2 linked regions of the Gemmatirosa kalamazoonensis genome follow. The protein of the gene in region 2 interacts with the protein of the main gene of each other region in a pairwise test. Links are inferred from orthologs where the notes say so. Each region holds a gene or a part of one and is shown on either strand. Other genes may lie near its edges.

The links.
Region 1: the proteins of J421_RS02465 (region 2) and ileS interact in binary tests that used the Escherichia coli proteins (3 or more experiments, as listed by UniProt). The link is inferred for Gemmatirosa kalamazoonensis from one-to-one orthologs.

The regions. Positions count from the first base shown.
Region 1 is NZ_CP007128.1:3,541,815-3,557,952, reverse strand. The notes cover bases 8,269-12,274. They hold ileS (isoleucine--tRNA ligase), read right to left. Parts: upstream 11,922-12,274; coding sequence 8,469-11,921; downstream 8,269-8,468. Other genes in these bases: J421_RS32810 (YggS family pyridoxal phosphate-dependent enzyme), read right to left, coding at 11,924-12,274; J421_RS15300 (TraR/DksA family transcriptional regulator), read right to left, coding at 8,269-8,469. In the rest of the region: J421_RS15340 (tetratricopeptide repeat protein), read right to left, coding at 1-2,378; J421_RS15335 (chemotaxis protein CheC), read right to left, coding at 2,385-3,017; J421_RS15330 (chemotaxis protein CheA), read right to left, coding at 3,014-4,915; J421_RS15325 (response regulator), read right to left, coding at 4,912-5,274; J421_RS15320 (chemotaxis protein CheW), read right to left, coding at 5,278-5,772; J421_RS15315 (RluA family pseudouridine synthase), read right to left, coding at 5,765-6,787; lspA (signal peptidase II), read right to left, coding at 6,784-7,383; lspA (signal peptidase II), read right to left, coding at 7,380-8,003; more of J421_RS15300, read right to left, coding at 8,026-8,268; more of J421_RS32810, read right to left, coding at 12,275-13,222; J421_RS32110 (protein O-mannosyl-transferase family), read right to left, coding at 13,234-15,201; J421_RS15275 (serine/threonine-protein kinase), read left to right, coding at 15,283-16,138. UniProt on the Escherichia coli protein: Catalyzes the attachment of isoleucine to tRNA(Ile). As IleRS can inadvertently accommodate and process structurally similar amino acids such as valine, to avoid such errors it has two additional distinct tRNA(Ile)-dependent editing activities.
Region 2 is NZ_CP007128.1:563,060-578,190, forward strand. The notes cover bases 6,523-9,521. They hold J421_RS02465 (sugar ABC transporter substrate-binding protein), read left to right. Parts: upstream 6,523-7,549; coding sequence 7,550-8,494; downstream 8,495-9,521. Other genes in these bases: J421_RS02455 (hypothetical protein), read left to right, coding at 6,523-6,603; J421_RS02460 (ABC transporter permease), read left to right, coding at 6,600-7,553; J421_RS02470 (DMT family transporter), read right to left, coding at 8,491-9,351. Outside these bases: J421_RS02435 (MFS transporter), read left to right, coding at 1-655; J421_RS02440 (CHASE domain-containing sensor histidine kinase), read left to right, coding at 732-2,723; J421_RS02445 (response regulator transcription factor), read left to right, coding at 2,817-3,506; J421_RS02450 (hypothetical protein), read left to right, coding at 3,614-5,392; more of J421_RS02455, read left to right, coding at 5,506-6,522; J421_RS02475 (hypothetical protein), read right to left, coding at 9,611-10,900; J421_RS02480 (3'-5' exoribonuclease YhaM family protein), read left to right, coding at 11,010-12,005; J421_RS02485 (hypothetical protein), read right to left, coding at 12,079-12,672; J421_RS02490 (cold shock domain-containing protein), read left to right, coding at 13,408-13,614; J421_RS02495 (DNA polymerase domain-containing protein), read left to right, coding at 13,631-14,638; J421_RS02500 (hypothetical protein), read left to right, coding at 14,786-15,064. UniProt on the Escherichia coli protein: Part of the ABC transporter complex RbsABC involved in ribose import. Binds ribose. Also serves as the primary chemoreceptor for chemotaxis.

The sequences.
Region 1 (16,138 bases), 3.0 Mb from region 2 along the record:
GCGGCGAGCACGTCGACGAGCAGGGCGCGCGCGCCGCGGCGGTCGCCGGCGTGCGCACGCAGCGCGGCCATCTCGACGCACGGCTCGACGAGGCGCGCGCCGCCCGATGCCGGCTCCACGAGCGGCGCGAGCGCGGCTTCCGCCGCGTCATCGTGCCCGGCCGCGGCGAGCGCGCGCGCGAGCGTGAGACGCAGCCGCCAGCGCTCCGGCGCGAGCGCGAGCCCGCGGCCGCACGCGTCGGCCTCGGCGTCGTGCTCGCCGAGCGCGCGCCACGCCTGCGCGACGAGCGCCCACACGTCCGCGTCGTCGGCGAACGCCTCGGCGCGGCCCAAGGCCTCGCGCGCGGCATCCGGATCGCCGGCATCCGCGCGCGCGACGGCGAGGAGCGCGAGCGCCTCGGCGTGCGCGGGGTGGTCGGCGACGAACGCGTCCGCGGCGGCGAGCGACGCGTCGCGACGGCCGGTCTCGCGCAGCATGCGAAGCTCGCCCAGCCGCGCGCGCAGCGACGCGGCGTCCGCCTGACGCGCCTCCTGATACCGCTCCAGCGCTTCGCCGAAGTAGCCCTGCGCGGCGAACGCGTCGGCGAGGAGCACGAGGCCGGTGGCCCGGTCCGCGCCGCGGGCGAGTGCCGCGCTGACCGCCGCGGACGCGCGCTCGTAGAGCCCGGCCCGCAGGCACTCCTCGGCGACGACGAACGCGCGCGCGGGATCGTTAGGCGCGGTCGGATCCGACGGCTCCTCGGCCGGCGCGAGCACGTCGCCGAGCAGCGCGTCGAGCGCGTCCTCGGCGATCGAGAAGCCGTGCACCGGAGCATCGAGCGCGTCGGGCGCGGGCGCGACGGTGAGCGGCACGGCGCCGCCGAGGTCGAGCGCCAGCTCCAGCGGGCGACGCATGACGAGCGGCGCGTGCGCCATCGCGTGCTCCGCCTCGCGACGCGCCGCGGAGAGATCGCCCGCCGCCGCGGCGAGGAAACCGAGCTCGTAGCGCGCGTCGGCGCGCGAGGGATCGGCGTCGAGCGCGCGGGCGAGCGCGGCGCGCGCGTCGGCGGTGCGTCCCGCGGCGGCGAGCATGGCGCCGAGGCCCGTCCACGCGTCGGCGTCGGCGGCGGCATCGCGCAACACCGCGCGATACTCGGCGAGGGCGCGATCGTGCGCGCCGGTGGCGACGAGGAGCTGTGCGTGGTTCAGCCGCACGCGCCGTAGCGTCGGGTCGAGCCGCACCGCGGCGCCCAGCAGCTCGACCGCCTCCGCGCGCTCGCCGCGCGCGGCCCGCAGGACGCCGAGGTCGTTCAGGATCGGCGCCGCGGCGCGACGCTGGCCGGCGAGCGCGACGCCGCGCCGGTACGCGTCCTCCGAGTCGACCACGCGTCCCGCGAGATGCGCGGCGACGCCGAGCGCGTGCCACGACGCGGCGTCGTCCGGCGCGAGCTCGACGAGGCGTGAGAGGTGTGGCAGCGCGTCGGCCGGCGCGCCGCGCAGCAGATGCAGCTCGCCGAGCGCGCGCGCGACGTGCCGCTCGTCGGCGCCGCAGGCGAGCGCGCGGCGGTACTCGCGCACCGCCTCGTCGAAGTAGCCCTTCTCGCGCAGCGCGAGGCCGAGCGCGAGGTTCACGTCGGCCCCGCCTAACGGTGCCGACGGCGCCGCGGCCACCGCTGCGGCCACCTCCTCGGGCGCGACGCCGGGCGCCGCGAGGTTCAGCTGCGCGCGTCCGAGCGACGGATTCAGCGCGAGCGCGCGCGCCGTCGCGGCGGCCGCATCGTCGGCGCGACCGAGCTCGCCGAGCACGAAGCCGCGGACCCAGTGCGCGTCGGCGTGCTCCGGCGCGAGCGCGATGGCCCCGTCGAGCACCGCGAGCGCGCGGGCGGGCTCACCGCGGTGATAGACCACCTCGCCGAGGTGCGCGCGCGGCAGCGCGGCACGCGGATCGAGCGCGATGGCCTGCGTGAGCCACGCCTCCGCCGCGTCCAGGTCGCCGACGCGCTGCTCGAACAGCGCGCGGAGGATGCGCGGGCCGGGTGCATCGGGCGCGAGCGCGCACAGCGCGTCGAACTCGCGCCGCGCGTCGTCGGCGCGGCCCGTCTCGGCGAGCAGCAGCGCGAGCTCGCGGCGCGCGTCGAGATCGCCGCCGTCGGCGCGTACGCGGGCGCGCAGCTCCTGGGCGCGCTGGGCGCGCACGGCGAGCCCGCCCGCGGCGTCGAGATTGCTCCGCGCGAGCGTCATGCGCGGGTCGAGCGCGAGCGCGCGCGCGAAGGCGGCGGCGGCCCCGGCCCGCTCGCCGCGGGCGAGCAGCACGACACCGAGGTTGTTCTGCGCCCCCGCGTCCGCCGGATCGGCGCGACGCGCGAGCGCGGCGAGCGCGCCGGCGTCCTGCTGCGACATCGGACGTTACGCGAGCCGCACGGCGCGGAGGATCGCGTGCAGCGAGGCCGGGTCGGGCAGCAGGAAGAAGAAGCCGTGCAGCCGCTCGGCGATGTCCTCCATGAAGAACTCCGTCTCGACGACGAACACGTACTCGGACGTGAAGTTCTCGCCGAGGCACGCCGGCGTGCAGATCGCGCTCGACCGGTCGACGATGAGCGTCGGCGGCGACGGGAGCAGCACCATCCCCATGAAGTCGCTCAGCGCGTTCAGGTACGCACCGCTGAGAATGTTGCCCGCCTCCTTGATCGCGGAGCGCTCGAGCTCTCCGAGCGCGACCGACGAGCCGGCGGGACGGCGCAGCATCAGCTCCGCCATGCGCATCACTGTCGGCTTCGGGAAGACGAGCAGCGTGCGGCCCGTCAGATCGCCGAGCATGTCGAGCAGCACCGCGGCGACGGGCTCCTCGGCGGCGCCGAACTGCGGGGGCACCTCGTCGAGGTGCGTGATGTTCAGCCGCGGCACGCTGATCATGATCGTGCCGCCGGTCATCTGCGACAGCGCGGTCGCGGCGTGACCGGCGCCCATGTTCGCGACCTCGCGGAGGGCGTCGAGCTGCAGCGGCGTCAGCGTGCGGAGGTCGTCGAGCGTCGTCGTCATCCGAGGGTTGTCTGGAGCAGCGTGGGGGCGTCGAGCACCAGCGCCGGCGTTCCGTCTACGAGTATCGTCGCGCCGCCGAAGATCCTGAGCGCGCCGCGAAGTGGCGGCAGCGGACGCACGATCACGTCCTGCTGTCCGTCGAGCGCATCGACGAGCAGCGCCGCGCGCCGCTCGCCCGCCTCGATCACCGCCATCTCGCCCTCGGACGCGGCCGCAGGCGCGGAGGCAACACCGAGGGCGTCGCGCAGCCGCACCACCCGCAGCGACTCGTCGCGCACGCGCCACACCTCGCGCCCGCCGTCGTGGCCGAGCGACTCGGCATCGACGTCGGCGGTCTCGCGCACGCTGCCCACGGGCACCGCCACGGCGGAGCCGCCGACGCGCGCGACGAGCGCGCGGCCGAGGGCGAGCGTGAGCGGCAGGCGCATGGAGAAGCACGTGCCCTCGCCGGCCTGCGTGGAGAGCGAGAGCGTGCCGCCGAAGCGGCGCACGCGATCGCGCACCGCATCGACGCCGACGCCGCGGCCGGAGACGCTGCTCACCTCGCGCGCCGTCGTGAAGCCGGGGCGCGCGAGGAGCGCGAGCAGTGCGTGATCGTCGAGCGCGTCCGGCACCGCGCGTCCGTCGTCGGCGGCACGGTCGCGCACTCGCCCGCGGTCGATGCCGCGGCCGTCGTCGCGCACGCTCACCACCACCGCGTCGCGGTCGCGCTCCGCGCGCAGCACGATGCGGCCCACGGCGGGCTTCCCCGCCGCCACGCGTTCCTCCGGCGACTCGAGGCCGTGGCTCACCGCGTTGCGCAGCAGATGCACGAGCGGCTCGTGCAGCTCCTCCAGCACCGCGCGGTCGAGCGCGACGTCGCCGCCCTCGACGACGAGCTCCGCGCGCTTGCCGAGCACGCGCGCGAGATCGCGCACCACGCGCGGCAGCCGCTCGAACACGTCCGCGGCGGGCGCGGTGCGCGTGCCGCGCACCTCCTCGTGCAAGGCGCCGACGAGACGCGCGATGTCGGCCGCCGCCGCAGCGACCGCGGGATCGGCGACGCCGCCGAGTGCCGCGGCGAGGCGGACGCGCGCGATCGTGAGCTCGCTCGCGACGTCGAGCAGCGCGTCGAGCCGCGCGCGCTCCACGCGCACGAGCGCCGCGGGCGCAGGCGACGCGGGCGGGGGCGACGCGGCCCTCGTGCGCGACGACGCGGGATCCACGACGGCCGCGGACTCCACGCGCACCTCGGCGACGTCGCCGGCCGCGCGGGCCGCCGCCTGCAGCGCCTCGCCGGACGCGGCGGTGCGGAGCCGCACGCTCAGTCGGCCGTCGAACGTCGCGTCGAACAACGCGTCGCGCGGCGGGACGCACGCGTCGAGGGTGCCTAACGCCTCCAGCTTGCGCACCGCGACGGCGGCCCGCGCGCCGGGAAGCGCCGCATCGGGGTCGATGCGAACGTGCACGACGGGCGCACCGGGAAGCGGCGTGAGCACGGCGGCGGTGGGCAGCGCCGCGGCCGGCGCGTCGCTCGCGAACTGGCGCAGCGTCTCGGCGTCCGCGGCGAGATCGAGCGTGCGGCCGGCGAGCGACGCCTCGACCGCCTCGTCCAGCCGATCGACCGCGGCGACGATCGTATCGACGAGCATCGGCTCGATCGCGAGCGCGCCGTCGCGCATCGCGGCGAGGGCGGTCTCCAGCGCGTGGGCGAACGTCTCCACCGCCGCGAGCTCCATCGCGCCGGCCATCCCCTTCAGCGAGTGCACGGCGCGGAACAGCGCGTCCACCGCCGCTGCGCGCGCGGCCGCGTCGGGCGTGCCTAACGCCGACGCGGCCGTCGCCGCCGCATGGAGCAGTGTGCGACTCTCGGTCGCGAACAGCGCCGCGTAGCGCGACGCCGTGGACGGCGCCGTCACCCCAGCACGCGCGTCACGGCCTCCAGCACGCGGCTCGGCTGGAACGGCTTCACGACGAAGTCCTTCGCGCCCGCCTGGATCGCCTCCACCACGAGCGCCTGCTGCCCCATGGCGGAGCACATCAGCACCTTCGCGTCGGGATCGAGCTTCACGATCTCGCGCACGGCGTCGATGCCGCCCATGTCGGGCATCACGATGTCCATCGTCACCAGGTCGGGGCGCAGCTCCTTGTAGCGCTCCACCGCCTGCATCCCCGACTCGGCCTCGCCGATGACGTCGAAGCCGGCCTGCGTGAGGATGTCGCCGACCATCGTGCGCATGAAGATCGCATCGTCGCAGATGAGCACGGACTTGGCCACGCGTCACTCTCCCTCGAAGAGCTCCTCGAACAGCGCACCGACGTCGAGCACGTCGGCCGCGGCCGGGAGGCCCGCTGTCGTGGCGGTCCCGACCTCTCGAGGGAGGAGACGCACGGAGGCGCGCCGGGGCAACGTGTCGCGCGGATGTCCGAGCGGCGGCCGCTCCCCGTCCTCCACCGGATGCACGCCGTCGATCGCGAGCACGCCGAGCGCCGCACGCCGGCCGTCGCGCTCGACGACGACGAGCCACGGCACGTCGGTCGCGATGCCGCCGCGCCGGGCGAGATCGGCCACGGGTACGAGCGTGCCGCGCAGCGCGAGCAGCCCGCGCACCCACGGCGGCGTGCCGGGAACCGGCATGGTGTCGCGCGCGCGCAGCACCTCGAGCACGTCGCGCACCGGCAGCGCGAGACGGTCGTCGCTCACGCGCACGAGCATCACGCGCGGTGCTTCGTCGTCTTCGACGTGCGGTTCTTCCTGGTGCAGCTCGTCAATCATCGACGTCGTAGAAGCCGAACGCGGCGAGCGGATCGGCGTGCGTGGACAGCGCGGGGTCCTCGGCGATGCGCGCGAGCGATGCGCGCAGGTCGTCCGGAAGCGGCGCGCGCAGATCCATCTGCGCGCCCGTCACGGGATGGCGGAAGCGCAGCCACGCCGCGTGCAGGAAGTGCCGACGGGGCGGCAGCCCGACGAGCCGGCGTCCGCCGCCGCCGCCGTACGTGTCGTCGCCCAACACCGGGTGCCCGATGCTCGCGAGGTGCACGCGGATCTGATGCGTGCGACCCGAATGCAGATGCGCGCGCAGCAGGTCGCCCGCATCGAACCGCGCGAGCCGCGCGAAGTCGGTGCGCGCCGCCTTCCCTCCCTGGACGATCGCCATGCGCTTGCGGTCTCGCGGATCGCGGCCGATCGGCTTCTCGACCGTGATGCGCTCCTCCTTCAGGTGCCCCCAGCACACCGTGGCGTAGCGGCGCGTCACGCGCCGATCGGCGATCGCGGCGCTGAGCAGGCGATGCGCGCGATCGCTCTTCGCGACGACGAGCAGCCCCGACGTGTCCTTGTCGAGCCGGTGGACGAGGCCCGGGCGCTCCTCGCCCGCTCCGTCCGCCAGCTCCTGTCCACGTCCGACGAGCGCGTTCACGAGCGTGCCCGACCAGTTGCCGGGCGCGGGGTGCACGACCATGCCCGCGGCCTTGTTCACGACGACGAGGTGCTCGTCCTCGTACACGACCTCGATCGGGATGGCCTCGCCGATCACCTCGCGCCCGGGCGGCTGCGGCACGTCGACGACGGCGGTCTCGCCGGCACGGATGCGGTAGCCCGCCTTCTCGCGCCGGCCGCCGACGAGCACCGCGCCGGTGGCGATGAGCGTCGCCGCCTGGTTGCGCGACAGGCCGAGTCGCGCGGCGACGAGGACGTCGAGTCGGCTCCCCGCGTCGTCCGCGCCGGCGGCGACCTCGTGGCGTCCGGGGGCGGCGGGCGGCAGGCCGGCTCCGCCCACCGGGTCGGTCACGGCTCGCTCGACTCGCGGGCGAGCCGCTCGTCCGGCGACAGCTCGGTCGGCGCGGCCGCGCGGCTCGCGTGGAGGTCGCGACGCCAGAGCAGGATCACCAGCGCGACCGCGCCGAGGCTCACCGCCGTGTCGGCGACGTTGAACGTCCAGAAGCGCACGTCGCCGACGCCGATGTCGATGAAGTCGACGACGCCGCTCGCGGAGCGGAGCCGGTCCACGAGGTTGCCGAGCGCGCCGCCCATCACCGTCGCGACGGCGAGGCGCAGCGCCGTGTCGTGCCGCGGCGTCCCCGTGAACAGCCGCACGAGGAAGCCGAGGATGAGCAGCGTGAGGAGCGTGAACACCCACCGCGACGCGTCGCCGAGGTGCATGCCGAACGCCGCGCCGGGGTTGAACGTCAGCGTGAAGCGTACGACGTCGCCGATGATCTCGTGCGGCATGTGCCGCGGCACGAGGTGCGTCACGGCGAGGTGCTTCGTCCACTGGTCGAGCAGGACGATGACGACGATGATCGCGATCGCCGTGAGCGCGGAGCCGGCGCGTGACGATCCGTGCCGCGCGTCGGTCGGCGAGACGGGAGCGAGCGTGGTGCTCACGGCAGGTCGCTCGACGGCTGCACGGCCGGCTGCACGGTCGGCTGCGGACGCTCGGTCACCATCGCCGGCTCGGCGGCGGGATCGTCGCCCCACAGCACCCACGCGAGCAGGAACGCGCCGACGCTCACCGCGACGTCGGCGAGGTTGAACGTCGGCCAGCGCACGGCGCCGGTACCGAGGTCGAGAAAGTCCACGACGCCTTCCGCCGAGCGGAGTCGATCGAGCGCGTTGCCGACGGCGCCGCCGCACACGAGCGCGAGGGCGAACGTGCGCAGGTTGTCGCGGTCGCGCGTCTGCTTGTAGAGCCGCCAGAGGATGGACAGCACGCCCGCCGTGAGGGCGAGGAAGATCCACCGCGAGTACGGCCCGAGGTGCAGGCCGAAGGCGGCGCCGGGATTGTACACGAGCGTCAGCCGCACGGCGTCGCCGGCGACGGCGTACGGCACTCCCGGCGGATGCAGCGCGTAGACCGCCATCGCCTTCGTGACGACGTCGGCGAGCACCACGGCGAGCACCACGGGCCAGAACACGACGCCGTTCGTGCTCGCGTCGCTGCTCGATGACCCGGTGAATGGCACGTACGCCGTGTCGGTCGGCCTCTCGGCCGGCGGGGTAGTCACGTCGTCCTGCATGCGGCGCGACTCAGCCGCCCTTCTTGCTGTCTTCCTCCTTCTGCTTGCACTCGATGCAGAACCGCGCGTGCGGCAGTGCGTCGAGGCGCTCGAAGGCGATCTCGTTGCCGCAGCTGTGGCAGCGGCCGAACGTCTCGGGCGAGCGATAGAGCCGGCGCAGCGCTTCGTCGATGTGCCAGAGGAAGCGCCCCTCCTGGCTCGCGAAGAGGAACGCCTTCTCACGCTCCATGGCGTCGGTGCCCTGATCCGCCATGTGGAACGAGTACGAGCTCAGGTCGCCGTCCGACTCCTGCTGGCTGGCGCCGAACGTCTCGCCGTGATGGCCGAGCTCCTTGAGCACGCGCTTCCGCTCCTCGAGCAGCCGCTTCTCGAAATGCGCGAGCTGCTTCTTGGTCATCGGCTTGTGCTTCTTCGTCGTGCCGGTCGTGCCCGTCGTAGCACCGCTGGTCGGCATCAGAACTCGTCCTTACTGAGAGAGACGCGGACCTCGCGACCGTCGAGGTCGAAGGTCTGCGTCACGTGTGGTCGGGATGAACTGGGCTCCGTCGCCCCATCGGGTCCCGTATCACCGACGGATGACGACTTAGTACCCCCGGATGTTCCAACGGCGAGCTGGGTCGCGAGCACCTCGCCCGCGACGTAGTCGTGATGCTCCCGGACCGCCGCCTCCACCTCGGCAGCTCCGGCGACGATCAGCCGGATGCGGTCGCTCACCGCCAGGCCGGCCTCCTTGCGCAACCGCTGTACCCGGCTGACGACCTCCCGGGCCAGCCCCTCGCGGCGCAATTCGGGGGATACCGCAGGGTCGAGCGCCGCCACGTACCCCTCGGATTCCTGGACAACGTAGTCGCCCGAGGCACGCCGCACGATGGTCAGATCTCCCGGCTCCAGCAGGTGATCCGCGCCGTCGATCACAATGCCGACCGCTTCGCCGCGCTCGAAGCGCCGCAGCGCGTCGGCGCCGAGCCCGGCCACCGCTTCCGCGGCGCGCGGCGTCGACTTGCCGAAGCGCTTGCCGAGGACGCGGAAGTTCGGCTTGGGCTCCAGCGTGACGAGCGCGTCGCCCGACGCCGCCCACCGCACGCGCTTCACGTTCAGCTCGGACGCCAGCAGGGGCTCCAGTTCGTGCACCAGCCGCGCGACCTCACCCACCGCGCCCGCACCATCGGGGAACGGGATCACCGCCACGAGCTCGCCGAGCGGCTGGCGCACCGGGATCTTCACCGTCTCTCGCGCGGCGCGGCCGAGCGTGGCGAGCCGCCGCGCGGCGTCCATCGCCGCCTCCAGGTCGTGCTCGCGGCCCCCGCGCTCCGGCCGCACGTACGGCGCGAGGTGCACCGAGCTGCCCGCGAGCTGCCGGTGCATCCAGTCGGCGAGGAACGGCGCGACCGGCGCGAGTAGCCGCGCCGTCACCACGAGCACCTCGCGCAGCGTGGCGAACGCGGCGCGCCCGTCGGCCGACTCGTGGCCGTTCCAGAAGCGGTCGCGCGACAGCCGCACGTACCACTTCGACACGTCGTCGTCGAAGAACTCGACGATGCGCCGCACCGCGGTGGTCGGATCGTACGCCTCGAGCAGCGCGTCGGCGTCGCTCTCCACCGCGGCGAGCCGCGACAGCACCCAGCGGTCGAGCAGCGACCGCGCCGCCACCGGCGGATCGTCCGCGCCCGGCTCCCAGCCGAAGTTCGCGTACAGCGCGAAGAAGTTGTAGACGTTGCGCAGCGTGAGCAGGAAGCGCCCCGCGAACTCGCGGATCACGCCCTCGTCGAACCGCCGCTCGATGGCGAGCTGTCCGACGCCCATGAAGAACAGCCGCACCGCGTCGACGCCGTGCCGCTCGATCACGGCCCACGGGTCGACCGCGTTGCCGCGGCTCTTCGACATCTTCTTCCCCTGCGCGTCGACGACGGTGTTGTTGACGACCACCGCCCGATAGGGCGCTGCCACGCTCTCCGCTCCACGCTCCACGCTCGCTCCGTCGCCCGCCTGGCCGAGCGTGGAGCGTGCAGCGTGGAGCGTGGAGGAATTGTTAGGCAGCGCGTCGCCGAGCCCCGTCGCGATCGCGAGCAGCGAGTAGAACCAGCCCCGCGTCTGGTCCACGCCCTCGGCGATGAAGTCGGCCGGGAACTGGTGCGCGGTGAGGTCGCGGTTCTCGAACGGGTAGTGCCACTGCGCGAACGACATCGAGCCCGAGTCGAACCACGTGTCGATCACCTGCGGCACGCGGCGCATGGTCCCGCGCCCGCTCGGCGCCGGCCACGTGTACTCGTCGATGAACGGCTTGTGGGGATCGAAGTCGTCGGGCAACGGTCGGCCGATGCGCTCGGCCAGCTCCGCGTAGCTGCCGATGACGTCGACCTCCGACGGATCGGCGTCGTTCACCCACACCGGCAGCGGCGTGCCCCAGTAGCGGTCGCGCGAGATCGCCCAGTCGATGTTGTTCTCGAGCCACGTGCCGAACCGGCCGCTCCCGACCTCCTCGGGGTGCCAGTCGACGCGCGCGTTGCGCGCGAGCATCTCGTTCGCGTACGCCGTGGTGCGCACGAACCAGCTCTCGCGCGCGTAGTAGATCAGCGGCGTGCGGCATCGCCAGCAGTGCGGGTACGAGTGCACCATCGTGCCCGCCTTCCACAGCACGTCGCGCTTCTCCAGCTCCGCGACGATCGCCGGGTCGGCCTTCTTGAAGAACGTGCCGCCGATGACGGGCACCGACGCCTCGAACTCGCCGCGCGCGTTCACCGGCTGCAGGAACGCGAGCTCATGCCGCCGCCCCGCCGCGTAGTCGTCGGCGCCGAACGCCGGCGCCATGTGCACGATGCCGGTCCCCTCCTCCGCCGACACAAACTCCTCGGCGAGGACGATCTCATGCTCCCCCTCGAGGGGATACGGCACCCAGTCGAGGGGGCGCGTGTACCGCTTGCCGGCGAGCTCGCGCCCCTGCATCTGCCCCACGACGTCCCACCGATCCTGCCAGTCGCCGCCGAGCACCGCGCTTACGCGCGCCTCGGCGAGCACGATCGTCCAGTCGACGCCGGACTTCTTGCGCAGCTCGACGTACGTGAGATCGGGATGCACCGCGAGCGCCGTGTTCGACACGAGCGTCCACGGCGTGGTGGTCCAGACGAGTAGACGGCGACGGCCGGGACTCGGGACTCGGGACTCGGGACTCGTGGGGGAGTCGAGTCCCGAGTCCCGAGTCCCGAGTCCCGACGGCTCGGCCAGGTCCAGTGCCACGAAGACGCTGGGATCCTCGACGTCCTCGTACCCCTGCGCCACCTCGTGCGACGACAGCGACGTGCCGCACCGCGGGCAGTACGGCAGGATCTTGTGGCCGAGGTACAGCAGGTCCTTCGTGTGCAGCGTCTTCAGCGCCCACCACACGCTCTCCACGTACTCGTTCGTGTACGTGACGTACGGATCCGAGTAGTCGAGCCAGTAGCCCATGCGGGCCGAGAGCTGCTCCCAGTCGGCGCGGTAGCGGAACACGCTCTCGCGGCAGAGCCGGTTGAACTCCGCGACGCCGAGCTTCTCGATGTCCTGCTTGCCGCTGATGCCTAACGCCTTCTCGACCTCGATCTCGACCGGCAGGCCGTGCGTGTCCCATCCCGCCTTGCGCAGCACGCGGAACCCCTTCATCGCGCGGTGGCGGCAGAACAGGTCCTTGATCGTGCGCGCGAACACGTGGTGGATGCCGGGGCGTCCGTTCGCCGTCGGCGGGCCCTCGAAGAACACGAAGTCGGGCGCACCCTCGCGCGCGGCGAGCGTCTGGGCGAAGAGGTCCTCCTCCGTCCAGCCGTCGAGGATCCCCCGCTCCAGCGCGTCGGGCGACTGGTCGGGCGGGATCTGTGCGTAGCGCTCGCGCTCGGGCGCCTGATCGCGCTCCTGCACTGCGGTGGTCTCCTCCACGGTCACTCCGTCGTCTTCTGCGTGGCGTCGGCCGCGGCGCGGCCGTCGTCCTCCCCTCCGCCCGTGGCCGCGAGCCGTGCGCGCTGCGGCACCGGCGGCAGCGCGGCCGCCTCCGACGCCGCCAGCTCGGCGAGCTGACGTTCGGCCTGCAGTCGCAGCTGCGCGATGTACGTGCGGTGCACGCGGTCCAGGCTCGCGATCTCGTCCTCGATGCGCCGCGCCTCGCCGCGCAGCCGCTCGATCTCGCGCTCGGCGTCGCGCCGCGCGGCGGCCACGGTGCGCTCGGCCTCGAGCTGCGCCTCGCGTCGGAGCAGCTCCGCCTCGCGCTCGGCCTGCGCCTGGGTGTCCTCGCGCAGCTTCTGCGCGCCGATGAGTGCCTCGTTCAGCGCGCGATCGCGCTCGCGGAACGCGCGCAGCTGCTCCAGGAAGTTGCGGGCCTTCTCGTCCAGCTCCTGGTTGGCGCGCGTGAGTCGCTCGATCTCCTCGGCCACCTGCTCGCGGAACTGGTCCACGCGCGTCTTGTCGTAGCCGCGGAAGGCGGTGCCGAAGTCGTATCGGCGCACGTCGAGCGCCGTGAGACGGAAGGTCGCGTCGGTCATCTGATCCTGTGGCGGCGCGTCACTCGCGCGCGCGCCGAAGAGTAGCGTGCCGAGACGCACCATCGTCGCGCCCTCCTCGACGGCGATCTCGTAATCGTTGGACATTCCCATGGACAGCTCCGTCGCCGGGTGGCCCACCTCGGCGAGCACCGCGCGCGCGGCGCGCGCGCCGGCGAACACGGTGCGCAGCACCGACTCCGGCGCGTCGAACGGCGCCATCGTCATCACCCCGCGCACGACGATCCCCGGCAGCGTCGCGAGCCGCTCCGCCTCGGCCCGCAGCTCGTCCGGCGGATAGCCGCCCTTGGTCCCCTCGCCGCTCACGTTCACCTGGAGCAGCGCGTCGACGGCGCGGCCGCGCTGGATCCCGTGCGCGTGGACCGCGTCGGCGAGACGCGCGCTGTCCACGGAGTGCACCAGCGCGAAGCCGTCGATCTGCTTCACCTTGTTGCGCTGCAGGTGACCGATGAGGTGCCACCGCGCCGGCACGTCCACCGCCTCCATCTTCGCCAGCGCCTCCTGCACCTTGTTCTCCCCCACGTCGCGGATGCCCGCGTCCCACGCCGCGCGCACCGCCTCGGGGCCGTGCGTCTTGGTCACCGCGACGATCGCCACGCGTTGCCGGTGCCCGCCCCGCGCCACGGCGCGGTCCACCCGTTCACGGATCTCGTGGAGGCGCGCGGGAAGGTCCGAAAACGGCATAACGTGCAATTCTACTTGAGGTTACAGGTCGCATCAAGGGACCGCACCAGCGCGCGACGCGGGCACCCGAGCAGCGCCTGCGCCCACTCGCCGGCGCCGTCGGAGCCCGGGCGGACCGGTGCGAACAACGTCGTGTCGATGCGGGCCGCGATGCGCGCGGTCGCCACCGAGTCCACGACGCGCCCGTCGCCCGTGGCAGCGGTGCGCACCCACACGAGCCCCGTCAGCGTCCACGTGCCGCCGATCCGCGTGCGGTCGGCGTCGCTCACACCGACCGCCGCGGCGAGCGGCCGCCGCTCGCGCGCCGCAGCGTCGGCAATCTCGCGCAGGACGGAGGCGGTGCCGCTCCACCGTGCCGGCGCGTCGGCATGCAGCAGTCGGTGGCGGCGCGCGAGCTCGCCGCGGTACCACGGCGCGCCGAGCAGCGGCACGGTCACCGGCGTCACGTCCGGTCGGCGGCGCTCGCCGAGCTGCAGGTACCAGATCGGGTACGTGTCGTTGTCGCCGACGAGCAGCAGCACCGCGTTCGCCGGCGCGCTGGCGAGGATGCCGCTCGCGAGCGCACGCGGCAGCTCGGCGTCGGGACTGCGGCGTCGCGCGACGGCACGCCAGTTCGTCGCGATCGGCAGCGCGGCGAGCACCAGCCCGACCGCGCGCGGTGCCCCGGGCGGCGCCTGCCTAACGCGAGCCATCGCGCGCCGCGCGACAGCCATCGCGCCGAGTCCCGCCCACAGCCCCCACGTCCAGAACGCGAGCGCGAAGAAGTAGTCGCGCTCGCGCGCCTCGTGCGTCGCGTCGTCGGGGAGCACGCCCCAACCGAACGACGGGCCCGCGCGCAGGTTCAGGTACGCGACCACGCCGAGACTGCCGGCGACGAGCAGCACGAGCGTCGCGTTGAAGCCGCGGACGCTCGCCCGCCGCAGGTCGCGCGCGCCGAGCACGCCGAGCGCCGCGTACGCGAGCGTGAGCGGCGTGCGCCACGGGCTCGGCCCCGCCCGGCCGTCGACGCCGAGCGCGAACTGCCAGTCGGCCCACTCGAAGACGTTGGCGACCTGGATCCACCACGGCGCGGTGCGCGGCCACAGCCCGGGCACGGCGTACTGCCGGCGCGCGATCACGTCGGCGAGCGCGCTCCACGTCACGGCGTGGCCCTGGTCGAGCGCCGGAGCGTGCCGCGCGCGCAGCAGCAGCACCACCGCGCCGCTCACCCCGAGCGCGACGGCCGCCGTCATGCCGAGCGCGGCGAGCGCCCGCCGCCTAACGGGCGGCGACGACGCGGCGAGGCAGACCACCCCAGCGACGCACAGCGCGAGCGACACGCGTCCCGTGCCGGCCGCGAGCACCGCGGCGCCGAACAGCTCGAGAGCGCAGCGCCAGTCGACGTGGCCCGACTCGTCGCTCGCCGCGAGCAGCGCGATGGCCGGCGCGCCGACGAGCGCGCTGAGATGCAGCGGCACCGCGAGGCCGAACAGGTACGCGATGAGATACGCGTGCCGTCGTCCGCCCGCCGCGCGTCCCATGCGATCGGCGGCGAGGAGCGCGAGCGCGACGAGCAAGAGCGACGCCGAGTAGACCTCCGCTTCCGTCGCGTCGAGCCAGATCGTCGACGTCGCGCCGGCGCAGAGCGCAGCCGCCACCGCGGCCCACCCGCTGCGCATCCAGCGCGCGAGCAGCAGCGCCGCGATCGCACCCGACGCCGCGGCGCACAGCGCCGACAGCAGGCTCGCCGAGAGCACGGGCCCGAGCGGCGCGAGCACGAGCACCGCGACGCGGCCGAGCAGCACGAACAGCGGCGTGCCCGGGGGATGCGGGATGCCGAGCGTGTGGAACGCGGCGAGGAACTCGCCCGCGTCCCAGAACGTGACGTCGGTCGCCGCCGAGAGCGCGTAGAGCGCGAGAAGCGCGACGCCGGCCACGAGCGCCGTGCGTCGCGCGCGCGGATGGGAGCGGGCGTCGCCCGGCACGTCGTCGAGCGGCATGGGGGCGAAACGTCGCACGTCGCGACGCCGCTCGGCACCCCCAGCCTCGGGTTCGCGGCAGGACGATTACATATTGCACCCATGGACAGCGAGATCCTCGCCCTGCAGGAGGCCGCGCGCGGTCGCTTCTCGATCGAGCGCGAGCTCGGACGCGGCGGCATGGGCGTCGTGGTGCTCGCACGCGACCTCGCGCTCGACCGCGCCGTGGCGCTCAAGGTGCTCCCGGTCACCCTCGCGCGGCAGCCGGCGCTGCGCGAGCGGTTCCTGCGCGAGGCGCGCACGGCGGCGGGGCTGTCGCACCCGAACGTGGTCCCCATCCACGCCGTCGAGGAGCACGACGACGTCGTGTTCTTCGTCATGGGCTACGTGGACGGCGAGACGCTGGCACGCCGTGTCTCGCGGGTCGGCCCGCTGTCGCCGGCGGACGCGACGCGGCTCGTGCAGGAAGTGGCGTGGGCGCTCGCCTACGCGCACGGGCGCGGCATCGTGCACCGCGACATCAAGCCGGACAACATCCTCATCGAGCGGGCGACCGGCCGCGCGCTCGTCACGGACTTCGGCATCGCCCGCGTCGCCGACGCCACACGCGCGCTCACGATCGACGGGCACGTGATGGGCACGGCGCAGTTCATGAGCCCCGAGCAGGCCGCGGGCGAGAAGGTCGACGGACGCAGCGACCTCTACTCGCTCGGCGTCGTGGCATTCCTCGCGCTCACCGGCGCGCTGCCGTTCGAGGCGGAGTCGGTGACCGCGCTGCTCGCGATGCAGGTCACCCGTCCCGCGCCGCCGGTCGCGTCGCGCCGCCCGGGCATCCCGGCGCGGCTCGCCACCGCGATCGATCGGTGTCTCGCGAAGCAGCCCGACGACCGGTTCCCGTCGGCCGAGGCGCTCGCCGACGCGCTCACCGAGGTCGAGACGCGCACCGTCGACGTGCCGC
Region 2 (15,131 bases):
GCTCGTCGGCGCACTGCTCGTCGGCGTCGGCTACCGCGACGGGCCGTACCCGTTTCCGCCGCGGCCGTTCTCGTGGGGACTCGTCGGCACCATCGTGCGCGATCGTCCCTGGCGGCTCGCGATGGGCGGCTACCTCGGGCACATGTGGGAGCTCTACGCGGCGTGGACGTGGCTCCCCGTGTTCATCGCCGCGAGCGGGTTCGCGGCGGGGCGTGCGAGCGCGCTCGCGTTCGCCGCGCTCGCGGTCGGCGGGCTCGGGTGCGTGTGGGGCGGGCTCGCCGCCGACCGGCGTGGGCGCGAGTGGCTCGTCGTCGTGTCGATGGCGGCGAGCGGCGCCTGCGCGATGCTCATCGGGCTCACGTTCGCGCGCTCGGCCGGCGCGCTCGTCGTCGTCGCGCTCGCGTGGGGGTTCTTCGTCATCGCCGACAGCGCGCAGTTCTCGGTGCTCGTCACCGAGAGCGTCCCCCCGCACGCCGTCGGCACCGCGCTCACCGTACAGACGTCGATCGGCTTCCTGCTGACGATGGTCTCCATCCAGCTCGTGCCGCTGCTCGCCGCGCGCGTCGGCTGGCGGTGGGCCTTCGTGTTCCTCGCCGTCGGTCCCGCGCTCGGCATCGCGAGCATCCGGCGGCTGGCGCGATCGCGAGGTGCCTAACAGCAGTCGATCGCGGAACGGGCAGCCGCGCGGTCACCACCCTAGATTGGGCATGGTTCCCGCTCCCCGTGCCCCCATGTCCGTCCCGCCGCACGCCGATCCCGCACGCGATGCTCCCGACGCCGACGCGTCGAGCGGCAGCGCTGGCGCCGGCGCGAGCGCCGCGTCGGCGTCGGAGCGGCCGAAGGAGCGGGTCGTCCTCGACGATCGGCCGAGCGTCAGCGCGCACGCGGTGTTCATGTCCGCCGCGCGCGGGCTGCGGCGGCCGTGGTGGCGTGCGCGGCTCCCCGCGTTCATGCTCGCCGGCACGCTGCTGCTCACCGTCGCCGCGTCGAGCTTCGTCCTCATGTCGCTCCACGCGTCCGACGCGGCGCGCTTCGACAACGCCGTGCAGTCCGCGGCGGATCGCGTGAGCGGCCGCTTCGACACCTACGTCGCGCTGCTCTACGGCGCGCGCGGCCTGTTCGCGGCGAGCGACGACGTGACTGCCGCGGAATTCGGCGCCTACGTCGACCGGCTCGAGCTCGGCGTGCACTACCGAGGCGTACGCGGCATCGGCTTCAGTCGTCGGCTCGACGTCGGCCCGCGTGTCGACAGCGCGGCGCTCGCGCGGGCCGTGCGCCGCGACGGATCGCCGGCGACGTTCGTGTGGCCCGGGGGTGTACGCGACGAGTACCACGCGATCGTCTACCTCGAGCCGCGCGACGCGCGCAACCGCGCGGCGCTCGGCTACGACATGCACACCGACCCGACGCGGCGCGACGCGATGGACCGCGCGCGCGACACCGGCCTGCCCGCCGCGTCGGGCGTCGTGCGACTGAAGCAGGAGATCGACGCCGACGAGCAGTCGGGATTCCTCGTCTACGTCCCCGTCTACACGGGGGGCGTGACGCCGGCGGACACGGCCGCGCGCCGCGAGGCCCTGCGCGGCTTCGTCTACGCGCCGTTCCGCGGCGGCGACCTGTTCGCCGGCATCTTCGGCAGCGAGAAGGAGCCGCGCGTCGCGTTCCGCGTGTTCGACGGGATCGACACGACGAGCACCCCGCTCTACGCGACCCCTGGCGCGCCCGTCGCGCACGTGGCCGAGGGACGCCGCGCCGCGTCCGCGGACGAGGCGACGAGGCTCCTCAGCGTGGTGCCGCTCGACGTCGGCGGGCGCGTGTGGACGCTCGTCTTCACGCCGCTCCCCGAGACCACCGCCAGCACGCGCAACACGCTCATCGTGAGCGCGGTCGCGCTGTTCGGTCTGCTGCTCGGCGCGCTGCTCTTCCAGATCACCGCGGCCGAGGTGCGCGCGCGCGAGTCGGCGGAGCGATCCGATGCGCTGCGCGGGCGCTTCTTCGCGGCGATGAGCCACGAGCTCCGCACGCCCGTCAACGCGGTTCTGGGGTACAACGATCTGCTCCTCGCCGGCGTCTACGGGCCGCTCTCGTCGACGCAGGAGCACGGCATCCAGCGAAGCCAGCGAGCAGCGCGTCATCTACTAGAGCTCGTGAACGACGTGCTCGATCTGAGCAAGCTCGAGGCGGGCAAGACGGAGATCGTCGTCGAGCCGGTGAAGCTGGAGGAGCTGCTCGAGGATCTGCTCGTCACCATCCGGCCACTCGCCGAGGAGCGCGGATGCGAGCTGCGGCTCGATGGGACCGACTGCGTGGCGACCGTCGAGACGGATCCGCGGCGGCTGCGGCAGGTCCTGCTCAATCTGCTGTCGAACGCGACGAAGTTCGGTGCGGGGCATCCGGTGGAGCTGCGGTGCGCACGACTGCCGCATGGCGCGCCGGTCCCGACGCGTGGGCGCGGCAAGCGGCGCCGCACGGCGGGCGACGCGCTGCTCATCGAGGTCACCGATCACGGCCCGGGCATCGCGCCCGCGGACCAGGAGCGGATCTTCGAGGAGTTCGTGCAGCTGCCGGGTGCGACGCCGGGTGGCACGGGCCTCGGCCTGCCGATCTCACGGCGGCTCGCCGAGCTGCTCGGCGGGAGTCTCGGCGTGACGTCGGCGCCCGGAAGAGGTAGCACGTTCTGCGTCACGATCCCGGTCACGCTGCCCACGCGACGCACGCGTTAGGCACACTATGACGGAGGCGTAAGGTTTTGGGCCTTCACGACATGGACCGGCCCCGTTAGCATGCCACCGAACCGACCATCCCCTGGAGGAGACTTGCGCGTCCTGGTGATCGAGGACGAGCCGATGGTGGCCCGAGTCGTCGCGCGAGCGCTGGAGAGCGAGTACACGGTCGACGTCAGCGACTCGGCGACGGAGGGCGCCCACCGCGCGCTCGACGAGACGTATGACGCCATCCTGCTGGATCTCGAGCTGCCGGACGGCGATGGCCTCGACGTGGTGCGCGCGATGCGGCGCGCGGGCTCGACCACGCCCGTGCTCATCATGACGGGGCGCGGCGACGACGAGCACATCGTGCGCGGGCTCGACGCCGGCGCCGACGACTACCTCCTGAAACCGCTCGGCAGCACCGACGTGCTGCGGGCGCGCGTGCGCGCCGCCATCCGTCGCGGCGGCTCCGGCCCGCCGGACGTCCTGAACCTCGGCCCGCTCACCGTCGACCGCCTGGGCCGCGTCGTCACCGGCGACGGCAAGACGCTGTCGCTGACGCCGAAGGAGTTCTCGATGCTGGAGTACCTCATGCTCCGCAGCGAGCAGGTGGTCTCGCGCGCCGAGCTGCTCCAGCGCGTGTGGAACATGAGCTTCGACCCCGGCTCCAACGTCGTCGACGCGCATGTCGCGCGGCTGCGCCAGAAGCTCCGCCAGGCCATCACGACCCCCGAGATCCGCACCGTCCGCGGCATCGGCTTCCTGCTCACCGCGAAGCCCGAGGACGACGAGCGCTGATAGGACGAGGGCAGGAGGGCAGGAGCGCAGGAGGGCAGGAGAGCTTTCGAGTTCTCCTGCCCTCCTGCCCTCCTGCGCTCCTGCCCTCCTGCCCTAGATTCCGAGTCATGCGTTCCGGTGCCGCGGTCGCCTGCCTCGCACTGCTCGCGCCGCTCGCCCTCGCGCAGTCCACGGCGCCCCCCCGGTCCCGCCCTCGCTCCGCGCCGGAATCCGTCGCCGCCGCGCGCCGCGCCCAGCGCGACTTCGAGCTGCGCCGCCGCGACCGGATGCCGACGTGGCCCGGCGGATCGGGTGGGCCGTGCGACGTCCGCATCGGCCGCCTCTGCTACTGGGACAACAATCATGAGATCCCGCCGCCGCTCGAGCCGGCGGCCATCGCGACCGCCCGCGACGCGCTGATCGAGCGGCTGTCGCGCGCCGCGCACGACGACTCCACGAGCGACTGGGTCGCCGGCCAGTCGGTGCGCTACCTCGTGGAGGCGCGACGGTGGGACGACGCGCTGCGCGCGGCCACGGCCTGTCGCGGCACGGCATGGTGGTGCGCCGCGCTCCGCGGCTTCGCGTGGCACGAGCGCAGCGACCACGCCGCCGCCGCCGCCGCGTTCGACTCCGCGCTCGCGCTCATGCCGTCCGCCGAGCGTTGTCGCTGGACCGACCTCGCGTGGTGGCTCGAGGGCGCGCTGGAGCGCAGCTACAAGCGGCAGCCGTGCGGCCCCGCGCGCGACGCGTGGGAGCGGCGCTTCTGGGTCGCCGCGCGGCCGCTGCTCTCGCTCCCCGGCAACGACCTGCGCAGCGAGCTGCTGGCGCGCCGCACGATGTCGCGCATCCGCTCCGAGGGCGCCATCGAGTACCAGATGGCGTGGGGCGACGACCTCGCGGAGTCCGAGGTGCGCTTCGGGTGGCCCACCGCGTGGTCGGCCGCCGACCGCACGATGATGCTCGGCAGCGAGTCGCGCTCCGTCATCGGACACGAGCCGACGCCGAGCTACGCGTTCGTGCCGCGCGCCGACGCGGTCGAGTCGCCGACGACGAGCGAGGCCGACGACTGGGAGCTCGACGCGCGGCTTCCCGCGATGCGCTACGCACCGCGCTACGCGTGGCGCGGCGTGCGCCCGCTCGAGCATCAGCTCGCGCGCTTCCGCCGCGGCGACTCCACGCTCGTCGTCGGTGCGTGGAGCGTCGCGCGGGACGGCGTGTGGCACGGCGACTCCGCGCGCGCCGACTCCGCGCGCGACCTGCGGCGCCGTATGCCGCGTGACTCGACGCGCCCGGACACGCTGCGTGCCGCGCTCGTGCTCGTCGACACCGCGGGCCGCATGACGACGGTGGCGCGCGACAGCGCGACGACCGCCGGCGCGCTGATCGTCGCCGTGCCGCGCGCGGCGTATCTGGCGAGCGTCGAGCTGCTCGCCCCCGCGCGCGGCCGCGCCGCCCGCGCGCGCACGGGGCTCGCCCCGCTGCCGCGCGACACGGTCGTCTCCGATCTGCTGCTCCTCGCGCACGCCGCCGCGCCCGGTGCGACGGTGGAGCAGCTCGCGCGCGACGCGCTCGGCACGCACACCATCGTCGCCGGCATGCCGGTGGGACTCTACTGGGAGACGTACCTGCCGCGCGCGGACTCCGCCGAGGTCACGGTGCAGGCCACGCGCATCGACGCCGCGTGGTACGCGCGACTCGGCCGCGCCCTCAAGCTCGCCGGCGGCCCGCCGACGCCGGTCGCCGTCCGCTTCGTGGACGCCGCGCGGCCTAACGACGTCGCCGCCGCCCGCTCCCTCGCCCTCACCTGGCCCCCCGACGCCACCGGCACCTATCGCCTCGAGGTGACGGTGCGCACCGGCGACCGCGCCGCAACCGCAACGGACACGGTGCGAGTCGTTCGAGACTGAGAACGGCCGAATCGAGTGCCGTGCAAGCGCGTGGCGCTTCCGCAGCTCCGGCGTCCGCAGTTTCCGGTTCCGCAGTTTCGGCTTCCGCCGCCTCCGTGGATAGATTCGGGCCCATGACACGAGTAGTGCTCGACGCCGCCGCCTACCGCGCGCTCACGAAGTCTCTCGACGCCGCCGCCGCGCGCGACGCCGCGCGCGCGCTCGTCGAGGGCGACGGCCGGCGCGGGCTGCGCGGCGCGGCGAGCCCGTTCGCGCTCTGGTCGCTGCTCGCCGACGTCGCGGCCTCGGTCGCGCCGCCCGCGCGTGGCGAGCGCGCGCCGAGCGAGCAGGCGCGGGAGCGGGCGCACGAGCGCGCGGGACGCGCCCGCGTGGCGCTCGCCGCGTGCGCGATCCACGCCGCGAAGGATCGCGGCGCGCCCGGCACGCACCCGTTCCTCCTGCTCGACGATCCCGAGAGCCGGCTCTGCGCCGCGCTCGGCCTGCAGGCGCCGCCGGGGCTCGCCGCGTGGAACGAGTACCTCGCGTCGCTCGCCGCGGAGCTCGCCGAGGAGCCCACGCAGGAGCGCGCCCAACGCCTCGCCGCGCCGCTCGCCCACGTCGGCGAGCGCGCGCGCAGCATCGCCGAGGACTACGCCGACGAGATGCAGGACGCGGTGCTCGGCGCCTATGACGCCGCGTCGGACCGCTGGGACTGGACCGACGCCATGACCGACGACGCTCGCCAGCAGGCGCTCGCCGGCCCGCTCGCGCCGGAGCCCTACGAGCGCGCGCCGGAGGGCGCCATCGGCGAGCCGCTGCTGCTCGACGTGCTGCGCCGCGACCCGCTGCTGCGCGCCGTCGCCGTCCGCCGCGCGGCGCGTGCGCACCGCCTCGTCGCCGGCGCCGCTACCGGCGCGACCGACGCCGCCACCATGCTGCGCGCCGGCGAGACCGTCGACGCCGAAGCCGAGCCGACGCTCGACGAGGCCGCGTGCGTCGCCGAGGTGTTCCCCGCCGGGCTGACGCTCGCGCGCGAGGTGCTGCGCCGCGTCATCGCCGGCGACCTCGAGATGGCCGGCCGCGCGGCGCGGCGGTGGCTGTGGGATCTGCACGTCGCGTTAGGCCTGCGCGACGAGCGCGGCGTCACCGGCGCGCCGCCGCTGATCGACGCCGTCGCCGGCGTGCCGGGCATGGAGTCCATCGACGCCTACCGGCACGCGGCCGGCGCGTGACGCTCGCGCGCCTCCTGCACCGCCGCGAGGCCGGCACGTTCGCCGGGCTGCTGCTGCTCTCCCTCGTGCTGTGGGCGGCGACGCCGTACTTCGCCACCGTCGACAACCTCGTCAACGTTCTCGAGCAGTCGGCGATCGTCGGCGTGCTGTCCGTCGGCATGACGTTCGTGATTCTCACCGGCGGGATCGATCTCTCCGTCGGCTCGCTCGTCGCGCTCGCCGGCATCGCGTTCGGCGCCGCGTCGCACGCCGGTCTGCCGACGGTGCTCGCCGTGCTCGCCGCGCTCGTCGTCGGCGGCGCGTCGGGTCTCGCGAACGGGCTCCTCGTCTCCCCGGGGCGTCTCCCGCCGTTCATCGCCACGCTCGGCACCATGTCCGTCGCGCGCGGGGCGGCGCTCATGCTCACCGGCGGGCGGCCGATCTCCGGCTTCCCGACGTCGGTGCGCGCCATCGCGCACGCCGAGCCGTTAGGCATTCCGGCGCCGGTGCTGCTCATGCTCGCCGTCTACGCGGCCGCGCACGTCGCGCTCACGCGCACGGTCCTCGGCCGGTACGTCTACGCGGTGGGCGGCAACGAGGTCGCCGCCGCGCTCTCCGGCGTGAGCGTGTCGGCGTGGAAGCGCGTGGTCTACGTCCTGAGCGGCGTCGCGAGCGCGCTCACCGGCGTGCTCCTCGTGGCGCGGCTCGACTCCGCGCAGCCCGTCGCGGGCCTCGGCTACGAGCTCGACGCGATCGCCGCCGTCGTCATCGGCGGCGCGAGCCTCATGGGCGGCGCCGGCACCGTCCTCGGCACGCTCGTCGGCGCGCTGCTCATGACGGTGCTGCGCAACGGTCTCAACCTCCTCAGCGTCTCGTCGTACCTCCAGCAGGTCGCCATCGGCCTCGTCATCATCGCCGCGGTGGTCGTCGACATGACGCTCCGCCGCCGCTCGGAGAAGCCCACCAAATGACGCGCTCCCGCCTAACGATCGTCGCCGCGCTCCTGCTCGCGGCATTGAACGCCTGCAACCGCGGCCCCGACGCCGGCAAGCCCGTCGTCGCGCTCGTGCCGAAGACGTTGAACAACCCGTTCTTCGTCGACATGGTGCAGGGCGCGACCGCCGCCGCCGACAGCCTCGGCGTGCGGCTCGTCGTCGAGGCGCCGGAGCGCGAGATCGATCCCAACGCGCAGATGCAGATCGTCGAGAACCTCGTGCAGCGCGGCGTGAAGGTGCTCGCCATCGTGCCGAACGGCTCGCGCGAGATCGTCCCCGCCGTCGTGAAGGCGAACCGGGCGGGCATCCCCGTCGTGAACGTCGACACGCGCCTCGACACCGCCGCGCTGCGTCAGGCGGGCGGCACGATCGCCACGTTCATCGGATCGGACAACGTCGACGGCGGCCGCCTCGCCGGGAAGTTCCTCGCCGAGCAGCTCGGCGGCCGCGGCGACGTCGCGGTGCTCGAGGGCGTGCCGGGCCACGAGACGAGCGACTCGCGCCTGCGCGGCTTCCGCGAGGCGGTCGCCGGGTTCCCGAACGTCCGCATCGTCAGCTCGCAGCCGGCGAACATGGAGCGCGACCAGGCGTTCAACGTCACGCAGAACACGCTGCAGGCACACCCCCAGGTGCGCGGCTTCTTCGCCGCGAACGACGTCATGGCGCTCGGCGCGCTCGAGGCGATCGCCGCGGCGCGCAAGGCACCGCCGCCGCTCGTCGTCGGCTTCGACGCGCAGGCCGATGCGCGCACCGCCATCCGCGATGGCCGCCTCGCCGCGTCCATCGCCCAGCACCCGGCCGAGATGGGCCGCCGCGCCGTCGAGAGCGCGTGGAAGCTGCTGCACAAGCAGCCCGTCCCCGCCGAGCAGCCGGTCGCCATCGAGCTCGTGACGAAGGCGAACGCCGGCGCGCCCTAGCCTAACGCGAGCGCGAGCACGCCTAACAGCATCACCGCCGCCGCGACGAGGCGCCGCGCGACGTCGCCCTCCTTCAGGATCCGCGCGCCCATCACCGCGCCCACGAGAATGCTGATCTCGCGCGCCGGCGCGAGGTACGACACCGGCGTCGTGCGCATCGCGATCATCACGAGCAGGTAGGACAGCGGGTTCAGCACGCCGACGCCGAGCGCGGCGGCGCGGTGCCGCCGCCACGCCTCGCGCACGAGCGTTCGCCCCTTCCACGCGACCGGCGCGAGCAGCAGCACCCGCGCGAGGCTCGTCGCCCACTCCATGAGGAGCGGCGAGATCCCGCGCGTCGCCACCGCGTACTTGTCCCACACGGTGTACGCGGCGATCAGCACCCCGGTGGCCAGCCCGAACGCCACACCCGCGCGGCGCGAGCCCTCGCCATTTCCCGGCGACGCGAACAGCAGCACGCCGATCACCACGAGCAGCATGCCCGCGACGGCGACCACGCTCGGCCGCTCGCCTAACAGAACCACCGCCGCGGTCGCCGACAGCAGCGGCCCCGTGCCGCGCGCGAGCGGGTAGACGACCGACAGATCGCCGTCGCGGTAGCCGCGCTGGAGCACGAGGAAGTACGCCAGGTGCACGAGCGCGCTGCCGGCCACGAGCCCGAGATCGAGCGCACCGAGCGGCGGCGCGTCGCGCAGCACCCACAGCGCCGCGGGCGTGTACAGCGCCGCCGACAGCGCGCCGTACAGCCACACGAACGCCGGTGCGCTCGTCGTCGCGCTCACGCGCTTCGCGAGCAGGTTCCACGTCGCGTGGACGAACGCGGCGGCCAGCACGAGCGACAGCGCGGCGACGGACACGGGGCACCTCACGCGAACGAGGGGACGGCTGCGCGCGCCTGCGGCGCGCCAACCTATCCCCTCGAGCGATTTGCGCTTCGGGTGCCTGCCGCCTCGGCCGGGCGGCTTTCCGTGGCGCTCGGTCCAGCGCACGCGTTAGGCAGTTCGCCGCGCTGCCGCGTGCCGGAACCCTAGCCACCAGCCGGTTGGGTCGCCGCGAAGCTGCCGCCCTCCGCCGCGGCCGTCAAGCATCGGTCGCAGCGACCCGTCTCATCGCGCGCTACGGCACCACGGTCAGCGTCGTCGTGATCGACTGCGCGCCCGCCGTCGCCGTGACCGTCACCGTGACCGGCGACGTCGTCGCCGCGGTCGTGAACGTGAGCGAGCGGACCTGCGGCGGCACGGGCACCGTCGTCGTCGCGGGCACGGTCACGAGTTGCGGGTGGTCGCTCGTTAGGCTCACCGTCACCGGCGCCGTCACGCCGCTCGATGCGGTCAGCGTCGCGATCGCGTTCAGCCCACCCGTCACCGTCGTCGGGCGCACCGTGAACGACGCGAGCGGCGGCGGCGGCGGTGTCACCGACAGCGTCGCCGTCGCGGTCCCGGGGCTCGGCGCCGTCTCGCCGACCTGCACGGTGTTGCTCGATCCGTCCACCAGCGTCGTCGTGATCCCGCCGGTCGTGGTGCCGCGCGCGGCGCGCAGCGTGATCGTCTGCGTGGTGGGCACCGGCGTCGTCGCGACCGGCGCGTCGACCTGGTCGGTCCCCGCCGGCACGAGCGCCGTCGACGGCACGCTCGCCGCGGCGCCCGACGACGTCAGCGACACCGGGAATCCGCCGAGCGGCGCCTTGCCCGTGAGCTTCACGCGAGCCGTCGCCGCGCCGCCTCCCACCACCGTCGGCGGCAGCACGAGCAGCGCGCCGATCGTCGGCGGCAGCAGCGTGAACGTCGCGCTGGTCGGTGTGCCCGACGCACCGAGCGCCGCATCGAACGACACCGTCGTCTGCCGACCGACCGGCGTCGTCGCGATCGCGAACGACGTCGACGTCGCGTTCGCCGGCACGGTGACCGTGGCCGGGAACGTCGCCGGCCCCGACGCCAGCGCCGGCCGCACCGTCACCGTCGCGCCGCCGGGAGGCGCCGCGCCGTCGAGCGTGATCGTCCCCGTGACGCCCGTGCCGCCGATCGCCGATGCCGGCGCCGCCGTCAGCGAGAGGATCGACGCCGGGACCACGGTCAGCGTCGCCGTGCCCGTGCCGCCGAGCACCGCCGCCTTCAGCGTCACCGTGGTCGGCGCGGCGACGCCGAACGTGCGAACGGGGAACGTCGCGCTCACGCTCCCCGCCGCGATCGTGAGCTGCGACGTGCCGATCGCCGGCGCGAGCCGGCCGCCGAACTGCGCCACCGAATTGTTCGAGCTCGTGAGCGTGACCTCCACGCCTCCCGCCGGCGCCGGCGCGGCGAGCGCGATCGTCGCCGTGAGCGGGTTGCCGCCGACGATCTTCGGCGACGACAGCGTGAGCGCGATCGGGATGGCGAGCGACGCGACGAGCGAGTGCACCACGGGCATGTGTCCCTCCTGGTCGCCAGGAAACGGACGCAGCCGCGCCGCATTCTCACCGCGCCGGCCCCGGCAGCCTACTTGCTCAGAATCACGCAGCGACCGAGCTTACTCGCCCATGGCCCTCTTGTCTCTGCCGTCCCTGTCGTTCGGCGCCCGCGTCCAGCACGAGCTGCTGGTGCGCGAGCGCACGGAGAAGAAGATGGCGGCCACCGGCGAGCCGTTCGTCATCCTGACGCTCGGCAACCGGTCCGGGCAGATCGACACGGCGCCCATCTGGCCGAGCCAGATGGAGTGGGCCGACGGGGCCGACCGCGGGAAGATCGTCCAGGCCATCGGCGAGGTCGCGCCGTACGAGAAGAACGGGCAGCTCAAGCGTCAGCTCAAGCTCACCGCGCCGCTGCGCGTGCTCCCCGCGGAGCAGTTCAACCCCGAGGAGTTCCTTCCCCACGTCGACGAGGACCTCGACGTGCTCTGGTCGGCGCTCGACCGGGCACGCAACACCGTGCGGTCGGAGACGTTGCGCCGCGTGCTGCAGCTCGTGTTCGGCGACGACGATTTCCGCACGCGCTTCGAGCGCGCCCCCGGCTCCACGAACGGCCATCACGCGAAGATGGGCGGGCTGCTGCAGCACACGCTCGAGGTCGCGCGCATCGCCGTCGCCGCCGCGAAGACCGTGCGCCGCGCGAACGAGGACCTCGTCGTCGTCGGCGCGCTGCTGCACGACATCGGCAAGGTGGAGGCGTACGAGATCGGCGCCGGCGGCTTCACCCACACGCCCTGCGGCCTCCTCGTCGGCCACGTCGTGCTCGGCATCCTCATGCTCGAGCGGCGCCTCGCGGCGTTCGGCAAGCCGCTGTGCAGCGACGCGCAGCTCGTGGAGCTCCAGCACCTGATCCTGTCGCACCACGGGAAGCTGGAGTTCGGCAGCCCCGTGGAGCCGATGACCGTCGAGGCGGAGATCGTCCACCGCGCCGACGAGGCGAGCGCGAAGGCCACCGACTTCCTCGACGCGCTCGACGACCCCGACCTGTGGGCCGACGGCGCCGACACGTCGAAGCGAAGCTGGCGCCTGGGACGCCGCGTCTACCGCCGGAGCCACGACTGGGACTGACGGCCGCCGTTGGGCCGTCGGCGTTGGGCCGTCGCGGTCACGCCGTCGCCGTCACCCGGTCGCCGTTAGAGAGTTACGAGATCTCCTTCACCTTGGAGAGATCGTTCTTCCACGGCCACGCCGGCTTCTCCGAGTAGGGCTGCCCGAACACCGCGCGCAGCACGGGCTTCGGGTCCTCGGCCACGACGACGGCGCTGAGATGGTCGGCGAGGAGCTCCGTGTGGTCGAAGTCGCGGTACCGCCGGTACCCGTGACAGAAGCACAGCGGCCCCTTTCGCGTGAGGTTGCCGAGCCAGAAGTCGGGCATCAGCAGCGACTGGATCACGTAGAAGGAGTTCAGCGACTGGTAGCGCGGCAGCCCGCCGAGCAGCATGCCGTGCGGCAGCGAGCCGTGCTTCCCCCACTGCACGTCGATCGCGACCTGCCGCTTCGGCCACGCGGTGTGGAGGATCGTCCCGTGCCAGTACGTCCACACCTCGGTGGGCGCCCCCGTCGTGTCGTAGCCGACCCAGACGATCTCCTCGTCGGTGGGCACGGTCCTGGGAATCCACGCGCCGAAGACATCGTCCTTCCACAGTAAGTGGTACGCGATGACTCGGCGGCTGGGATGCACGACGGCGACGGCGCGGCTCAACGGGAACCACTCGTCGTGCTGCAGGTAGAGCACTGGCGCGAGGGCCCGCGCCAGTCGGGCGACGCGTCCGGTGTCGGCACCGATGGTCTGCGGGGAGGGAACGGGCGGGACGTGCGCATGGGGGCCGCACCCGGTGAGACCGGCCAGGAGCGGCAGCAACGCCAGCACCCCCCGTGTGACGAGACGCCTCAGCGCCAGTGCCCCGTCATGCGTAACTGTATCGAGCACGATCGATCGTCGCCGTGGCAGGCCTCGCCGCCACTGTGAACAGATCATTTTCGTGGTTACCATTCAGGGGTGAAACTCCGCTTCGTCAACTCGAAGCGGCGGCACCCATCAGGAGGGGTCATGCGTAAGCCACGCCCGAACACGTACAACCCGGCGCAGGCGCTCCACCTCATCACGAGCGATCGAGCCGGCACGCCACTCAGCTGTCCGTCCTGCTCCGGCCCCATCGAGAGAGACCCCTCCCAGATTCCCCCGCTGCCTCGCGCGCACGTCACGTTGCGCTGCACGAGCTGCGGGCGTTTTGCTAAGTACATCGCCGGCGCCGCCTGAGCGTCGACTGATCGGCTGACGGGTACGAAGAGCAAGGAACGGCCCCGGGGCGCACGAAGCCCCGGGGCTTTTGCGTGTCGAACGTGACGCCGGTGTAAGGGTCCGAGATTTGCTCGCCCGTCCGATTCCGAACCGCCCGCCGCCGCCGAGCCTTTGGCGAGGGCTCCACCGACACCCCGTAGGATTCGAAAGAGAAGAGAGGTACGCGGCATGGATCGTATGACCGGCACCGTGAAGTGGTTCAACGACGCCAAGGGCTTCGGGTTCATCGGCCGTGAGGGGGGACCGGACGTCTTCGTACACTTCACCGCGATCGAGTCCACCGGTTTCAAGAGCCTGGCCGAGGGCGACCAGGTCGAGTTCGAGATCGTGCAAGGACAGAAGGGCCCACAGGCGGCGAACGTCCGGAAGGTCTGAACCCCACCCGGACGGCATGCCCGCCAAACGGCGCACCCAGAGCTCGAGTCGGCCCCGGCCTCCGCGACGCGGAGCCGGGGCCGATCCCTTCGCGGACGTCGTCGCCCAGCTCGAGGCGATCGAGCGCGGCGACGGCGAGGGGGAGCTGCGTCTCCCGGGCGACGTGACGCTCCGCGTCACGAGCCTCGCCAAGCCGTACTTCCCCGGTGATGGGATCACGAAGGGCGACCTCATGCGGTTCTACGTGCGCGTCGCCCCCGTGCTCCTCGACGCCATCGCCGACCGCCCGCTCGTCCTTCGCCGCTACCCCGGTGGGATCGACGGCCCGTCGTTCCACCAGCACGACCCCGGCGACAACACCCCCGACGGCGTCCGCGTCGAGGAGGTCGTCGTGCAGCGCGGCGAGCCGGCCGAACGGCGCCTCGTCGGCGGCCCCGTCGACGAGCCGGGCGTCGCCCTCGCCACGCTGCTGTACACGGTGCAGCTGGGCACGATCCCGGTGAACGTCTGGCACTCGCGCGTCGGCTCCATCGCCAGCCCCGACTACGCGGTGCTCGACCTCGACCCCGACCCGAAGGCGGGCTTCGCGGGAGTCATCGCGGTGGCGCGCCTCGTCCACGACGCGCTCGCGCGGAGGCACCTCGCGAGCGCCGCGAAGACGTCGGGATCGCGCGGCATTCACATGCTGATCCCGCTCCCTGGCGGCTCGTCGTTCGACGACGCGGCATCGCTGGCCGAGGAGATCGCGAGCGAGGTGGCCACCGAGCATCCGGAGATGGCCACCGTGGAGCGCTCGCTCGACGAGCGGCGGCGCGGCACGGTGTACGTCGACCATCTGCAGAACGCGGCCGGGAAGACGCTCGCCGCAGTGTTCTCGGTGCGGGCGAGGCCGCACGCGACGGTCTCCACACCGATCACGTGGCGGCAGGTCACGACCACGCTGCAGCCCGAGCGTTACACGATCCGCACCGTCACGCGCCAGCGGGACTCGCTCATGACGCGCTGGCGCTCGCTCATGGGTTAGGCGGGGCGCGCCCGAAGTCCCGGAATTGGGACGGGCGGCGACGGAGGATATTGCCGCAAGGGACGTGATGACACACATTGGGCGCCTCTCCCTTGCGCACCACCGGGGTCCCGCCGTTCCCGCCTCCCCCGGTCTTCCCGCCCTCCCGTGTCGCGCGCCATTCTCTACACCCGTGAGCTGCCGGGTGGCGGCTACGTCGCCATCGACGCGGTCATCGACGCGCGCGGTCATCACGCACGCCTGTGGGTGGAACGTCGATCGGACCCACTGCGCCGCTCGGGGCACCTCCCGCCGATCATCGCCGAGTGCAACGCGTCCGACGCCGACGGGGCCCTCGACCGCCTGCGGCCCCTCGCGTGCGACAACCTGTCGCTGGCGCTCGCGATCCGGCGCTGGCAGGCGACGCGCCGGCCGGGCGCGATGTGAGTCTCGATGTGAAACGCGGCCCCCGACTCGATCGGTCGGGGGCCGCGTGACGTCGTGCCGGGCGGTG